DNA from 3 places in the Afipia sp. MLSD5-FHT05B12 genome. Region 1 is predicted to be linked to each of the others. Evidence: predicted binding sites of a transcription regulator. Region 1 holds the regulator's gene; each other region holds the start of a gene.
The links. The regulator LexA, encoded in region 1, represses DNA repair genes until DNA is damaged. The targets are predictions, from matches to a motif close to TGTTCNNNNTGTGTTCNG.
Positions count from the first base shown of each region.

Region 1 (5,418 bases):
CCTCGCCAAGGTCGGCTTCTCCACATTCCTCGTCGGCGAAAGCCTGATGCGGCAGGCCGATGTGACGGCCGCAACCCGCGCGCTGCTCGCGCGCGGCGATAAATCCCTGGATGTCGTCCCGGCGCAGGCCGGGACCCATAACCACCGTGCCCTGTGACAATGGCTGATCGCCGCTCCAGACATTCAACCGATGACTCAGGGGATATGGGTCCCCGCTTTCGCGGGGACGACATCTGAAATGGCGAAGCGGACAAAGCAACTCACCCATATCGACGCCAGGGGCGAAGCGCGCATGGTGGACGTTTCCGCCAAGCCGGACACCGAGCGTGTGGCGGTGGCCGAAGGCCGCGTCATCATGACCCGCAAGACGCTTGATCTGATCGTCAAGGGCAATGCCGCCAAGGGCGATGTGCTCGGCACCGCGCGCGTGGCCGGCATCATGGCGGCGAAACGCACCTCCGATCTCATTCCGCTCTGTCATCCGCTGGCGCTCGCGAAAGTCACGCTCGACATCACGCCCGATACCAAACTGCCTGGCTGCCGCGTGCGCGCAACCGTGAAGGTCAAAGGACCGACCGGCGTCGAGATGGAAGCGCTCACCGCCGTGTCGGTGGCGTGCCTGACCATCTACGACATGGTGAAGGCCGTGGAGCGCGGCATCCAGATCGAAGCCATTCGCCTGGTCGAGAAAAAAGGCGGAAAGTCCGGTCATTATCTGGCCGATTACTGAGGAGCGTCCGATGGCGCTGATGCCCGTCGCCGAGGCCTATGCCGCCGTCCTCAAGGACGCCGGCGCCCTTCCCGAGGAAACGGTCGAACTCAACGACGCCTTTCATCGCACGCTGTCCCGCGACGTCGCGGCGCTCCGCACCCAGCCGCCCGTCGCGCTGTCGGCGATGGATGGATACGCGGTCCGCGCAGCGGATGCCGCGCCGGGGGCACGGCTGAAGGTGATCGGCGAAGTCGCCGCCGGCCGGCCCTTCAATCAAACCATCGGCGCCGGACAAGCCGCGCGCATCTTCACCGGCGGTGTCATTCCCGGCGGTGTGGATGCCGTCGTCATTCAGGAAGACACCACACGCGACGGCGACATTGTGATCGTCAACGAGACCATCACGACGGGAAGAAACATCCGCCCCGCCGGCATCGATTTCCGCGAAGGCGACGTGCTGTTACCGCGCGGCACCCTGCTCAATGACCGCGCGCTGGCGCTGGCGGCCGCCATGAACCATCCACGATTGCCGGTGCATCGCCGTCCGAAAATCGCAATCCTCGCCACCGGCGACGAACTGGTTCCTCCGGGCACGACGCCCGGCCCCGGACAGATCGTCCACAGCAACGTCTTCGCACTGGCGGCGCTGGCGCGCAGCGAAGGCGCCGATGTGGCTGAACTCGGCATCGCGCGCGACACGCTCGAAGACACCTCCGGCGGGATTCGGCGCGCCCGCGATCTCGGCGCGGATGTCCTCATCACCACTGGCGGCGCGTCGGTCGGCGACCACGATCTGGTTCAGGCCGCGCTGAAAGCCGAGGGCTTCGACATGGCCTTCTGGAAGATTGCGCTCCGTCCCGGCAAGCCGATGATGAACGGGCGGCTGGGGGCGATGCGTGTACTCGGTCTGCCGGGAAATCCGGTGTCGTCTTACGTCTGCGCCTTCCTGTTTCTGGTACCGCTGATCCGTTCCCTCTCGGGGCGAACGATGGTCGACCATCCGCTCGAACATGCCCTGCTTGGGCGCGAACTGCCCGCCAACGACAAGCGGCAGGACTACCTGCGGGCGCGGCTCGCACCCGGCGGCGACGGCATGCCCGTCGCCACCTCGGTGGGCGCCCAGGACAGTTCGCTGGTTGCGAATCTCGCCGCGGCCAACGCGCTGATCGTCCGGCCGCCGCATGCCCCAGCCGCTCCTGCCGGCTCGCCCTGCACGATCCTCCGGCTGCCAAACTGACAATCGCGTTTCCAATCGCCGTTCGTTGACGTGAAATTAAGGGGTTGCGGAACACATATGGAACAGATAGTGTTCGTTCATGATTTGTTTCGAGTGACTCGCAACTCCTGAGTGTCCCCTTCCATTCTTTCGCAGTGGGGATCCAGAGAGGCGCGGCTTCGGCTCAAACTCGAGCTTCTAGGGATCGGGGACCTATTCAGATGCTGACACGCAAACAGTACGAGCTTCTGCGCTTCATCAACGAGCGGCTCAAGGAAGCTGGTGTTCCACCCTCCTTCGACGAAATGAAGGATGCGCTGGACCTGCGGTCGAAATCCGGCATCCACCGGCTCATCACCGCGCTTGAAGAGCGCGGCTTCATCCGCAGGCTCGCCAATCGCGCCCGCGCGATCGAGGTCATCAAACTTCCCGAACTCGGCGTCAATCCAGGCGGCGCCCGCCGCGGCTTCACTCCGAGCGTCATCGAAGGCAACCTCGGAAAGGTCCGCACGAACACTTCCGGCGGTCCCGACGAAGATGCCAGCTTCCCGGTCTCCGTGCCGGTCATGGGCCGGATCGCGGCAGGTACGCCGATCGAAGCGTTGCAGACCCGCAGCCACACCATCAACGTGCCGCCCGACATGCTCGGGTCCGGCGAACATTACGCCCTTGAGGTGCGTGGCGACTCCATGGTGGAAGCCGGCATTCTCGACGGCGACACCGTGCTGATCCAGCGCAACGAGACCGCCGACACCGGCGACATCGTGGTCGCGCTGATCGACGAGGAAGAAGCCACCTTGAAGCGCTTCCGGCGACGCGGCGCGTCCATCGCGCTGGAGCCTGCCAACGCGGCCTACGAGGTTCGTATCCTGCCGCCCAACCGTGTGCGGATTCAGGGCAAGCTGATCGGGCTTGTTCGCAAATACTGAGTTCGTCTCAAAATCAATCATCCGGCCGGAGATCGCTTTCCGCCGGTGTGGCATCAACGGGCTGCGCCGGACGGTTTGGCCGGCCAGCGGGTGCTTCAAGCTCATTCTCCACATTCGCCGGCGACCACGGACGATCCACGCCGCGCGGACGGTTGGCTGTGATCGCGTGACCCTCGGTGGTTTTGCGTAAGGCAAGCGTCCCTCGCCTGCCAAGCATCTCCTGATCCAGCACCATGGCCGCGCAGTCAGCCGGCGGCTGCCGCAGCGTCACGATGACGGCAGCCCGCGCGCAGTCGTCCATGAATCCTTCCGGTTTCAGGGTCAGCGCAACGGTCGATCCATCCGCAGCCTGCACCACGCATCCGGATGCGTCGCACGAGACGCCATCGGTCAGCGACGCGTCGGTTGCCTTGCGCATGTCAGCGTCGGCTGAGAGCCATTCGCGCGACAGGAACACATCCTTTCCGGTGCGCATCAGACGCAGCTTGCCGTCCTTCCCTCGCACGGCGACGGTGTGACCGTCTCCTGCCACAAGGATATCCGGCTGCGGCGTGGTCAGCGCCCAGATCGTTGCGAATGCAATGAGCCCTGCTCCCGCCCATCGCAATGGCGTCCGCAACAAACCGAGCGCAATGATGCCCGCGCTCATCAAAGCCAATGGGCCGGTGCCGAAGGCTGCGATCTGGCCGATGGCGCCGGGCAGCGCCGCGACCCACTGCGACACCGCAACCATCCAGCCGATGCCGACATCCATCAGCCGCCAGAACACGCCGTCGAAGCCAAACGGCATAGCGAGCAGTCCGAGAAGTCCAGCCGGCATCACCAGCACCGAGACCACCGGCATCGCCGCGAGATTGGCCAGCACGCCATAAGGCGTCACGCGATGAAAATGAAACGCCGCATACGGCATGGTCGCGAATCCGGCCACCAGCGACGCCAGCGCCAGCATGATGATCTCACGCCCACCCCACAGCGCCGCGCGCGCCACCCGCGAGTTGTCGGGCGAGGCGAACAGGTTCGGCATGCCTATCTGGATCAGCGTCACGAGACCCAGCGTCGCAGCGAACGACATCTGGAAACTCGGGTGGACCAATGCTTCCGGTGCGATCAGCAGCACGATCATCGCCGCGACCGCGAGTGTGCGAAACGTAATCGCGCGCCGGTCGACCATCACCGCGATCAGCACCACTGCCGTCATGAAGAACGAGCGCTGCGTGGCGACCTCCGCGCCCGACAGCAACAGATAGAACGCCGCGGCGAGCAGCGCCGCGACCGCCGACCATTTCTTGATCGGAAACGTCACGGTGAGCGCGGGAAACAGCGCAAGCAGCGCGCGCACCGCGAAAAACACCACGCCTGCCACCACCGCCATGTGATAGCCGGAGATCGACAGCACGTGGCCAAGCCCGGAAATGAACATCGCATCGTTGACCGGCGCGGAAATCGCGTCGCGCCGCCCCGTCAGCAGCGCCGTCGCAATGGCGCGGTTGTCTCCGCTGACTACGCTGCGAATCCGCGCGTCGATGGCATCGCGCATGCCCTGCATCGTGGCGGCATAACGCAGATACGTGCCGCCACCGCGCGGAGCCTCGACGGTCTTGATCGCCCCCATCGCGAATCCTGACGCCCCGATGCCCTGAAAGTACATGTCGCGTCCGAAGTCGTAGCTTCCCGGACGCAGCGGCGAGAGCGGCGGCAACAGCCGCGCCTTCAGTTCGACGAAGCTGCCGACCGCAGGCGCGGTCCCCTTTTTAACCGACAGCCGCACACGCTCGAGCTTGATCCCGCCACGCGGAGACTCCATCTCCTCGACCCGCAGTACGAAGCGGTCAGTGCGTTCGCGCTCGTCACGGGTCTCGACGAAACCCTTCATCGTCACCGAGAACATCGGGCGCGCCAGCACGCCATGGGCGACACGCGCGGTCTTCAGCGTGGCTGCCGCGAATCCTGCCGCCAGCGCGGCCAGCATCACCATCAAGGGAAAGACGCGGCTGCGCCGCGCGACGAATGCCGCGGCACAGAGCGCAAATGCCGTCGCAGCGGTAACCGATGCGACAGGCTCGCGGTCTGCCGCGAAATAGATCGCAATCCCCGCGCCGAACGCGACCGGCACCCATGGCAGCAACCGGCCCGGTCCGGCTTCCGCGGCGACCCAGTTCCGGAGCTTCCCGGTCAGAAACGCCGCTAGACCGTCGGTGATATCTGGGATCCCGGCGCGCACGGCGCTGCGCGGCGGCCAAGCAACAGCTCGGCCGATGGCACGCCCCGCCCGGCCTTGGGATCTCTCTTGGGATCGCTCCCGGTCCTCGCCCCCGCCCGCCATCGCGCCGCTCCGGCATCGCTTCGGTGATGCTAGCGGAAGCGATCAGGCTGAACAGCGGAACGGATACGGAATATGCAAGACTCTTGCTATCAGCCCCCGGCCGAGACCTTGGCCCAGGTATCGCGCAATCCGACGGTGCGGTTGAAGACCAGTTTGCCCGGCGCCGAGTCCTTGTCACGGCAGAAGTATCCCTGCCGCTCGAACTGCATCGCGCCATCGAAGTTGTCGCTCGCCAGCG
Region 1 covers NZ_JBXAFS010000006.1:183,431-188,848, reverse strand. The annotation lists gene trpC (indole-3-glycerol phosphate synthase TrpC) at 1-157, shown strand, start outside; gene moaC (cyclic pyranopterin monophosphate synthase MoaC) at 239-730, shown strand; gene AC1Q6J_RS11095 (molybdopterin molybdotransferase MoeA) at 741-1,949, shown strand; gene lexA (transcriptional repressor LexA) at 2,150-2,857, shown strand; gene AC1Q6J_RS11085 (ComEC/Rec2 family competence protein) at 2,871-5,180, opposite strand; gene AC1Q6J_RS11080 (glutamine--tRNA ligase/YqeY domain fusion protein) at 5,270-5,418, opposite strand, start outside.

Region 2 (5,418 bases), on a different contig from region 1:
CTTCAGGCGATGACCGTGGCACGCTTCGCAAGGAACGTCGCTGAAGTATTTCCCGAGTTCCTCACGCGCCCATTCACTTTCGGTCTCGCGGAAGCGGCGCTCGATATTGGTGACCACGCCCTCGAACGGCTTTTTGGTGTCGTAGGAGCGAACGCCGTCTTCGTAGGAAAATTTGATTTCGTCGTCGCCAGACCCGAACAGGATCGCGTCCTTCGTCTTCTTCGGCAGATCCTTCCATTTGGTGTCGAGCGTGAACTTGTAGAACTTGCCCAGCGCTTGCAGTGTCTGGACGTAGTAAGGCGATGACGATTTTGCCCATGGCGCGATCGCGCCCTTGCGCAGCGTCAGTTCCTTATCCGGGATTACCAGCTCGGAGTCGATGTGCTGCTCGACGCCGAGGCCGCCGCATTTCGGGCAGGCGCCGTAAGGGTTGTTGAATGAGAACAGGCGCGGCTCGATTTCCGGAATCGTGAATCCGGAGACGGGACAGGCGAACTTTTCCGAGAACAGAATCCGCTCCGGTCCGCTCTTGTCGTGGATCTTTGCGGTCTTCTTTTCTGCCTTCTTCTCCGAAGCGCCTTCGTTTGCAGGCGCATCGGCGAACTCGACGACGGCCAGGCCTTCGGCGAGTTTCAACGCGGTCTCGAACGATTCGGCGAGCCGCTGCGCCATATCGGGACGCACGACGATGCGATCAACCACAACGTCGATGTCGTGGGGGAATTTCTTGTCCAGTGTCGGCGCGTCCGCCAGTTCGTAGAACTTGCCGTCGACCTTGATCCGCTGGAATCCCTTCTTGAGATATTCGGCAAATTCCTTGCGGTACTCGCCCTTGCGGCCCTGAACGACCGGTGCCAGCAGATAGAGCCGGGTGCCTTCCGGCAGCGCGAGCACACGATCCACCATCTGCGAAACGGTCTGGCTCTCGATCGGGAGTCCCGTCGCCGGCGAATAGGGAATGCCGACGCGTGCCCACAACAGCCGCATGTAGTCATAGATCTCGGTGACGGTTCCGACCGTCGATCGCGGATTCTTGGACGTCGTTTTCTGTTCGATAGAGATGGCTGGCGACAGGCCGTCGATCTGATCGACGTCCGGCTTCTGCATCATTTCCAGAAATTGACGGGCGTATGCCGACAGCGATTCGACGTAGCGGCGCTGCCCCTCCGCATAGATGGTGTCGAAGGCGAGGGAGGATTTCCCGGAGCCTGACAGGCCCGTGAAGACGACCAGTTTGTCGCGCGGAATCGCCAGGTCGATATTCTTGAGATTGTGCTCGCGCGCGCCGCGAATCGTAATGGCCCGCGAGCTCGATCCGGCTGTCGATTTGCGGCTTGCCTTAATGACTTCATCCATAAGGGAAATTCCGGTGGCGCGTGGTGCGCAGCAAGAGCGCTCTCTCCGGAAAACGCGATGACGGTTCGCCGGTTTCTCATTGTAGGTTAGATTTCAGTCCCGTGAACATAGTAAGAACGCGAGTGGATTTCCAGTCCTGTTCGCAAGCCATCAACGGTTTGCTGAATCTGGAATGTTCAGCCGGCCCAAAGGACAATCGGCAAGCAAAAAGGCCGGCTCAAGAGCCGGCCTTTCCGTATGCCCGAGAAGCTCAGGCAAAGTTAGTCAGGTCTTCGAAGCTCAGTACTTCGCGACAACCGGGCCACCCCAGTTGAAGTGATAGTTGACGCCAACCTTCACAGTGTGGAGGTCGTCCTTGTAGGAAAGCGCGCCGAGGCCAGCGTTGGTCGACACGTTGGTGGTGTCGAAGTTGTAGTACTGGTACTCAACCTTCGCCGACCAGGCCGGAGCGAACATGTATTCCAGACCGCCGCCGACGGTGTAGCCGGTCGAGTTGCGATCGGTCACAGCCGGCTGGAAGCCAGCGGTTGCCGCAAGGCCGCTGTCGTCACGGAACGCGACACCGCCCTTGGCGTAGATCAGGCCCGGACCCCAGGTGTAGCCGAGGCGACCGGTGACCGAAGCGAGCCAGTCGGAACGGTCACGGATCGAGTCAGCGCCGTTGGTGAAGGTGCGGTCGCTGTTCGAGAGGCCGGAGATCTGGCCTTCGATACCCACCAGCCAGTTCGGAGCGAACTGGTAGTCGGCGCCGATCTGACCACCGCCGAGGAACGCGGCGTCGCGGCTCGAACCGGTCAGGCCGACGATGTTGGTTGCGAACCCGTCGTCACCACCGAAAGCGGCGCCGATGTGCGCACCGACGTAGATGCCGGTCCAGTTGTAGATCGGCGCGGCATAAACCGGTGCCTTGGTGTAGGTGCGGGCCGGCAGGTCAGCGGCAACCGCCGAAGCAGTACCGAGGGCAACGAGTGCCACGGTGCCGAGCAAAAACTTCTTCATCTCATCTTCTCCAGTTTTAAATCCACCTCGATTTTTCGAGGCAGTTTTCCAAGGCGCGAACGCAATGGGATTTCGATTTCGTGGGCGGAATATACCGGCTTCTGCCGAAAAAGCCGTCTCCGAAATGCAACAGTCGAAAGGGAAGTGAAGTCTCCTAACGTAAGGAATTATTTGAGGTATTTAGCCTTTTCATTCCACGATTTGATCACGTTTTCGTCACATTTGGCGGGGCCAGGTCCATAATGTTTTGTCTTGTAAGGAGTTCCTCTTTGAGCTTCGCTTGCGTAAGAACAAAGACAGTACGTACTATGTCTGACGGGTGACCTTGGTTGCGTGTGGATAACCGCTGCGGCGGCCTCATCGCGGGGGCGGGAGAGTATAGGGTCATTTGCAGAGCGGGCGTCTCCCGGGTGGGGATTGTCGTCCTGCGTACATAAATCCTGACAGATTCGGCGCGCCGTATCGGTGCGCTAAAGTGGAGAACGGTAATGGCGGGAAGCGTCAATAAAGTCATTCTGGTTGGAAATCTCGGCGCCGACCCTGAAATCAAGCGCACGCAGGACGGTCGTCCCATCGCAAACCTCAGTGTCGCGACATCGGATACCTGGCGTGACAAGAACACCGGCGAGCGGAAAGAAAAGACGGAGTGGCATCGCGTCGTGATCTTCAGCGAGGGTCTCTGCAAGATTGCCGAGCAGTATCTGAAGAAAGGCTCCAAGGTTTATATCGAGGGCCAGCTCCAGACCCGAAAATGGCAGGACAAGGACGGCAAGGATCGCTATTCGACCGAGGTCGTTCTTCAGAACTTCAATTCGACCCTGACGATGCTCGACGGCAAGAGCAGTGGTGGCTCGTTTGGAGCGGACGAGGGCGGCGGCGATTTCGGGTCGTCGGGACCTTCGCGCTCTGCTCCTCCGCGCCGGGTGGCTGCCGGTGGTGGCCGCAACGACGACATGAACGACGATATCCCTTTCTAAGCCGGAATACTGTCAGGTTAGCGAGCGGTGTTGAATTCACCGTCTCTGCTATTGCCGGGCTCTGGCTTGGATCTCGGACGAACGCGCGGGATCGCGGCTGCGTCATCAAGCAATTGACATGAGAGCAAGCAGTACGCGCTTTTCTTGTGCGCATGACTGCGCACGACATTGCTTCGGTCGAATGTTACTCATATTCGGCCGAATGGTTGCGAAATCCAATTCGATCACCTTTCAAACCCGCGCCGTGGGGACAATCGATGAGCTTCGCGCCGCTGCTCAATGCACCTTCGATCATTCAGCTGCATGCGTTTGCTGCGATGGGGGCGCTCGCACTCGGCCTCGTTCAGTTCTCGCTTCCAAAGGGTACTCTGCCTCACCGCACCTTGGGGTGGATCTGGGTCGCACTGATGGCGACTGTCGCGATCAGTTCGTTCTGGATCCATGGTCGTCAGATCAAGCTGGGCGAGCCGTGGAGCCCGATTCATCTGCTGTCGGTATTCAGCCTGATCATGCTTCCGCTCGGAATCTGGTTCGCTCACGGACACCGCGTGAGAGGTCACCGGATCACGATGATCTCGATTTTCACGGGCGGACTCGTCATCGCGGGGCTGTTCACATTTGTGCCCGGGCGCATCATGCATGCCGTTGCATTCGGTCAATAGCGGCTCTCGAAAGGTGGAATTTCTGACCTGGAGAATCGGGAAGCCACGCAGGTTTTTGCGTCGATTGTAAGGTATTGTAATTCCATCAGTTTTATCGCTGGTTTTGAGGGCGAATGCGGTTGGCGTTGCGGTGCGAATTCGCCTATATAAAGCGAGTATTTCGCACCCAGGATTCGCACGTTGACTGACCCAAAAGATCCGCCGTCCGGCCCTCCCGAGGCGGCTGATATCCGTCCCGTCTCGATTACGGATGAGATGAAGCGCTCCTACCTCGACTACGCGATGAGCGTGATCGTGGCACGAGCGCTACCGGACGCGCGTGACGGACTGAAGCCGGTTCATCGCCGCATTCTCTATGCGATGTATGAAAACGGCTTCGAGTGGAACAAGCCTTATCGCAAGTCGGCACGCACCGTCGGTGACGTGATCGGTAAATATCATCCGCATGGCGACCAGTCGGTCTACGATGCGATGGTGCGCATGGCGCAGGATTTCTCCATGCGCGTGCCGCTGATCGATGGGCAGGGCAACTTCGGCTCGGTCGACGGAGATATGGCGGCCGCGATGCGTTACACCGAGTCGCGCCTCGAGAAGGTCGCGCACTCGCTGCTCGATGACATCGACAAGGATACGGTCGACTACCAGCCGAACTACGACAGTTCGGAGCGAGAGCCAAAGGTTCTGCCCGCGAAGTTTCCGAACCTGCTGGTCAACGGCGCCGGCGGTATCGCGGTCGGCATGGCAACCAACATCCCGCCGCATAACCTCGGCGAGGTGATTGATGCCTGTATCGCGCTGATTAACGACCCGGCGCTTGGCATCGACGATCTCATCAATATTGTTCCCGGGCCGGATTTCCCCACCGGCGGCATTATTCTTGGCCGTCAGGGCATTCGCGCGGCTTATCATCTCGGACGCGGCTCCATCGTGATGCGCGGCAAGGTGTCGATCGAAACAATCCGCAAGGATCGTGAAGCGATTATCGTCTCGGAAATCCCGTATCAGGTGAACAAGGCGGGTATGGTCGAACGCATCGCCGAACTGGTGCGCGAGAAGAAGATCGAAGGCATCGCGGATCTGCGCGACGAATCCGATCGCGACGGTTATCGCGTCGTTGTTGAACTGAAGCGCGACGCGGTGCCGGAGGTAGTGCTGAACCAGCTCTACAAGTTCACGCCATTGCAGACCAATTTCGGGGCCAACATGGTGGCGCTCGATGGCGGCCGCCCGCAGGTGATGAACCTGAAGGATCTGCTGACCGTATTCATCGCATTCCGCGAGAGCGTGGTTTCACGGCGCACCAAATTCCTGCTGAACAAGGCACGAGACCGCGCTCACATCCTGGTTGGTCTTGCCATCGCTGTTGCCAATATCGATGAAGTCATTCGCGTGATCCGGACGTCGCCCGATCCGAACACCGCTCG
Region 2 covers NZ_JBXAFS010000014.1:1,928-7,345, forward strand. The annotation lists gene uvrA (excinuclease ABC subunit UvrA) at 1-1,356, opposite strand, end outside; gene AC1Q6J_RS16980 (outer membrane protein) at 1,636-2,355, opposite strand; gene AC1Q6J_RS16985 (single-stranded DNA-binding protein) at 2,844-3,332, shown strand; gene AC1Q6J_RS16990 (DUF2306 domain-containing protein) at 3,590-3,994, shown strand; gene gyrA (DNA gyrase subunit A) at 4,175-5,418, shown strand, end outside.
Region 2: a site for LexA is predicted at 2,642-2,659, ahead of AC1Q6J_RS16985 (single-stranded DNA-binding protein). Genes of this name have one in related genera too.

Region 3 (5,418 bases), on a different contig from region 1:
CGCGTCGATGTACGCGATCTATCACGGTCCCGAAGGGCTGACGCACATCGCGCGCACCGTGCATCGCCGCACCGCGGTGCTGGCGGCAGGATTGCGCAAGCTCGGCTTCGCGCCGCTGAACGACAGCTATTTCGATACGGTCACAGTCGCTGTGAACGGCCAGCGGCAGGCGATCATCTCCCATGCCGCCCATGAGCAGATCAATCTGCGGCTGAATGAGGCGACTGTCAGCATCGCGCTGGACGAGACCACGACGCCCGCGATCGTCGAGAGCGTGTGGCGCACCTTCGGCGGCAATCTTGTTTACGCCGACATCGAAAAGGAGGCGCGCGACGCGCTGCCGTCCGTCCTTGCACGCACCAGCAAGTTCCTGACCCATCCGGTGTTCCATGAGCATCGCTCGGAGACTGAACTGCTACGCTACATGCGCAAACTCTCCGACCGCGATCTCGCGCTCGACCGCGCCATGATCCCGCTCGGCTCCTGCACCATGAAGCTCAACGCCACCACCGAAATGATCCCGGTGACCTGGCCGGAATTCGGCGGATTGCATCCCTTCGCGCCATCGGCGCAGGCCGCCGGCTACCACGCCATGTTTGCCACACTCGAGAAATGGCTGGCGGACATCACCGGCTATGACGCGGTGTCGCTACAGCCGAATTCCGGCGCACAGGGCGAATATGCCGGGCTGCTGGCGATCCGCGCCTATCATCGCTCGCGCGGCGAAGCACACCGCAAGGTGTGCCTCATTCCCTCCTCGGCCCATGGCACCAATCCGGCCTCCGCCAGCATGGTCGGCATGGACGTGGTGGTGGTCGCCTGCGACGCGCGCGGCGACGTCGATGTGGAAGACCTGCGCAAGAAGGCCGCGCAGCATGCGAACGATCTCGCCGCGGTGATGATCACATACCCGTCGACCCACGGTGTGTTCGAAGAACACATCCGCGAGATCTGCGACATCGTCCACGGCCACGGCGGACAGGTCTATCTCGACGGGGCGAATCTCAATGCGCAGGTCGGCCTTGCACGGCCCGGCGATTACGGCGCGGATGTGAGCCATCTCAACCTGCACAAGACCTTCTGCATTCCGCATGGCGGCGGCGGCCCGGGCATGGGCCCGATCGGCGTGAAGAAGCACCTGGCACCGTTCCTGCCGGGCCACGAGTCCGGCGGCAAGGTCGCGGTCGAGGCAGTGTCGGCGGCGCCCTACGGCTCCGCGTCGATCCTCGTCATCTCCTACATCTATATCCTGATGATGGGTGGCGACGGCCTGACCCGCGCCACGGAAATGGCGATCCTGAACGCGAACTACATTGCCAAGCGGCTCGATCCGCACTTCCCGGTGCTCTATCGCAACCACAACGGCCGCGTCGCGCACGAATGCATCGTCGATCCGCGCGGGCTGAAGGCGGGATCGGGTGTGACCGTGGACGACATCGCCAAGCGGCTGATCGACTACGGCTTCCATGCGCCGACCATGAGCTTCCCGGTGCCGGGCACGCTGATGATCGAACCGACGGAATCCGAATCGAAGGCGGAACTGGACCGCTTCTGCGACGCCATGATCGCGATCCGCCGCGAGATCGCGGACGTCGAGGCCGGGCGATGGCCGATCGAAGCGTCGCCGCTGCGCCATGCGCCGCATACGGTTCACGACATCGCCGACGATCACTGGCAGCGGCCTTATTCGCGCGCGGAAGGCTGCTTCCCGGCCGGCACCTCGCGCAGCGACAAGTACTGGTCCCCCGTGGGGCGCGTGGACAATGTCCACGGCGACCGCAATCTGATCTGCTCGTGTCCGCCGGTCGCCGATTACGCACAGGCGGCGGAGTAAGCGCACGCGGTTTCCAAACCGGTCATCCCCGCGAAAGCGGGGATCCACCTTCCTCTTTCTCATCTGAAGAGAACTACGCACCTGCCCCACATCCCACGGCATCGATAGCCCAGGGAGTATGGGTCCCCGCTTTCGCGGGGACGACGCGGAGAGAGAACAGCCGCTCGTCGCTTAAAAACAAATCGGGCGCTGGGGATGTCGGCAACTCAACATCCACAACGCCCGTTTGCTTTCCGAAGGTACGATGGATGCCCGAAAAGGATTCCCGTCTTTTCGGATCGCACCTGAACCCGGACGTTTAGATCCGGGCCGGAAATGGAATTTTCAAGTGGTCGCGCTTTCCTGACGCGAACCGTATCCGCCCCCGGTCAGGCACGAGGACACGCCTCGCCGAAAACGCTCCCTTAATCGTCCTGCGGCTCCTCGCCGTCGGCATCGCGCTCAGGCGACCCTGCCAGAATCTGCTCGGCGATCAGACCCGAGTTCTGCCGGATCGAGGCTTCGATCTTCGCCGTGATCTCAGGGTTTGCCTTGAGGAACGCCTTTGAATTTTCGCGGCCCTGCCCGAGGCGCTGGCTGTCGTAGGAAAACCAGGCGCCGGACTTCTCGACAATGCCGGCTTTGACGCCGAGATCGAGAATTTCGCCCATCTTCGAGACGCCTTCGCCGTACATGATGTCGAATTCGACCTGCTTGAACGGCGGCGCCAGCTTGTTCTTCACCACCTTGACCCGGGTCGAGTTGCCGACGACTTCGTCGCGTTCCTTGATCTGGCCGATGCGGCGGATATCGAGGCGCACGGAGGCATAGAATTTCAGCGCGTTGCCGCCGGTGGTGGTTTCGGGCGAGCCGTACATCACGCCGATCTTCATGCGGATCTGGTTGATGAAGATCACCATGGTGTGGGACTTGTTGATCGAGGCGGTCAGCTTGCGCAGCGCCTGCGACATCAACCGCGCCTGCAATCCCGGCAGCGCGTCGCCCATCTCGCCCTCGAGTTCGGCGCGCGGCACCAGCGCGGCCACCGAATCCACGATCAGCACATCGACCGCGCCGGAGCGCACCAGCGTGTCGGCGATTTCCAGCGCCTGTTCGCCGTGATCGGGCTGCGAAATCAGAAGCTCATCGACATTGACGCCGAGCTTGCGGGCATAGACCGGATCGAGCGCGTGTTCGGCGTCGATGAAGGCGCAGATGCCGCCCTTCTTCTGGGCTTCGGCCACGCAGTGCAGCGCCAGCGTGGTCTTGCCGGAGGATTCCGGCCCATAGATCTCGACCACCCGCCCCTTCGGCAGACCGCCGACGCCGAGCGCGATATCCAGCCCGAGCGAGCCCGAGGAAATCACCTCGATGTCCATCGACCGGTCGTTCTTGCCGAGCTTCATGACGGAGCCCTTGCCGAACTGGCGCTCGATCTGGGAAAGCGCGGCCGACAGAGCCTTGGTCTTGTCCATGGACGATCCTTCAACGATACGCAGGGCGGCGGGGGCCATAGTGGTGCTCCTTATGAACGGGATTCGCCAGCCGGACAAACAGGCTGGCAGGCCTGTCACCCTCGCGGCGGACCGGAATCAGGATCGATCCGATGGAATAGAATGTACCCTGTTTGTTCCAAGTTCGCAATATGTTCTTTTGCGGGGACGGGTGCTGTCCGTATTTAACCCTCGGTGTCCTAAGTTGAATTTGGCAGTGGCCTAATTTGAACGGAACGTAACCTCAACGCAGGGATTGTCTTGCATTGCCCCTTCGTTGGGATTCCCCTGCTAAGGCCGCAAAGGAGGCTGCGCGCTATGGAAAAGGAGCCGCGCGAGGAAAGGCGACCTTCTTGTCTTGATCAATTTCACAGAGATGACGACCGGGCGCGGGCCGCTCTTAAAAAAGAGAACATCCAATTGAGAAAACTCGTGGTCCGGCTTTCTGAAATGGTCATCAGAACCGTAACCCGCAAAAAGTGAGTAAGGCCGCCTCAGTTGGCGGCCTCTTTGTTCAACCCTCAACAAGGGATACTCGCCTGTTTCGCCCTCTATTGCCTACTTTGAGGCGCGGCCGAGGGAAAAGAACTCGTCGTTCGGACGAAGGCTGGTGAAGTTTGCCAGACGGTTGGACATTCCGAAGAACGCGGAGATGGACGCGATATCCCAGATGTCATCGTCGCTGAATCCGTGTGCCCGCAGATCCACGCTGTCGTCTTCGCTCACCTCATAGGCCCGCTGCGAAATCTTCATGGCGAAATCGATCATGGCCCGCTGCCGGGGCGAAATATCCGCCTTGCGATAGTTGCCTGCCACCTGGTCGGCAATCAGCGGGTTTTTGGCTCGAACGCGAAGGATCGCGCCATGCGCGATGATGCAATACTGGCACTGATTCACCGCCGACGTTGCGACCACGATCATCTCGCGCTCGGCTTGGGTCAGGCCGCCCGGTTTATCCATCAACGCATCATGGTAGGCCAGAAACGCCCGGAACTCGTCGGGCCGGTAGGCCAGCATCAGGAAAACATTGGGGACGAACCCGGCCTTCTCCTGCACCTTGAGAATACGCTCCCGAATGTCATCGGGCATCGCGTCGAGCGAGGGCACAGGGTAACGGCTGATCGGGTTTGCGGACATGAAGGCTCCAATGCAGGTCACATGTAAACATGCTAATATGTATACATTGGCAAACCCACCCCCGCGTGACCAGTGCTAATTGAGCAGGCTGCCTCAGCGGGGCGGCTTCCTTCGTTGCAGGCACCTGCAAATCCTTCCTGCAAATCCTTCCTGCAAACCCTTGGCGGCATGCCGGCGTCTTCCGGCCGTAACCCGAAGTGATAGGCCGAGCCGAACTTTTGCCACGGCTATGCTTTCTCTTGTGACAGTTTCCTGACGGGAGTGATGGCGATGAGCCCTGAACAGATCGCCAAATCGGCGCACGACCGGTTCATGCAGGTGGTTCAGAAAGAACTGGAGGCGTTTGAAAAACGCGAGAAAGCGTTTCTGGCGCGGGACCGCCAGGAGCGCGCCGACAAGTTCAAGCTTGCTGAGCAGGAACCCGCGCGCATTTATTAAAATCCTCTTCAGTTCGCGCTTCGCCGCGCCCGCGCATTCCAAACAGCCTCTACCTCCCTCGAAGGAAGTAGGCGTGTTCTAATTTTGCCGCAGCGATTTCTCGTGCAGCGAAAACCGGAACCCGCTAGGCTTGTCCGATCACCGTCCGACTGTGGCATCACCGGTGACTGAGAGTTTTGTGCTCCCGCCTCGTCCACGCGGAGCGACTCATGAACTCGCCCGATCCTTTGGTTTGTCCCGTCTGCGGGCAACGGATGACCTTGGTCTTCAGGAACAGGCACAAACAGTATCTGTGCGAAACCTGCGACGATATTGATCCGCTCAAATCGCCGAAGCTGGACAAGCTTCTCCACGCGGTGCGGCCGCCCGAAGAAAAGTAAGGCCCCGCATACGTCACGCGCCAGAGCCATCGGTCGTGTCCGCCGCCGGTGTGTCGGTTCGCGTGGAGGGTTCCCCGTCTCTTTCGAGCAGCCGGACCAGGTCGGCCATGCTCGACGAATCTCCGGCCTGTGCCGGGAGTTCGGCCGCCGCTGGCCA
Region 3 covers NZ_JBXAFS010000003.1:375,373-380,790, forward strand. The annotation lists gene gcvP (aminomethyl-transferring glycine dehydrogenase) at 1-1,834, shown strand, start outside; gene recA (recombinase RecA) at 2,239-3,327, opposite strand; gene AC1Q6J_RS06585 (peroxidase-related enzyme) at 3,865-4,443, opposite strand; gene AC1Q6J_RS06590 (hypothetical protein) at 4,714-4,881, shown strand; gene AC1Q6J_RS06595 (hypothetical protein) at 5,091-5,261, shown strand.
Region 3: a site for LexA is predicted at 3,449-3,466, ahead of recA (recombinase RecA). Genes of this name have one in related genera too.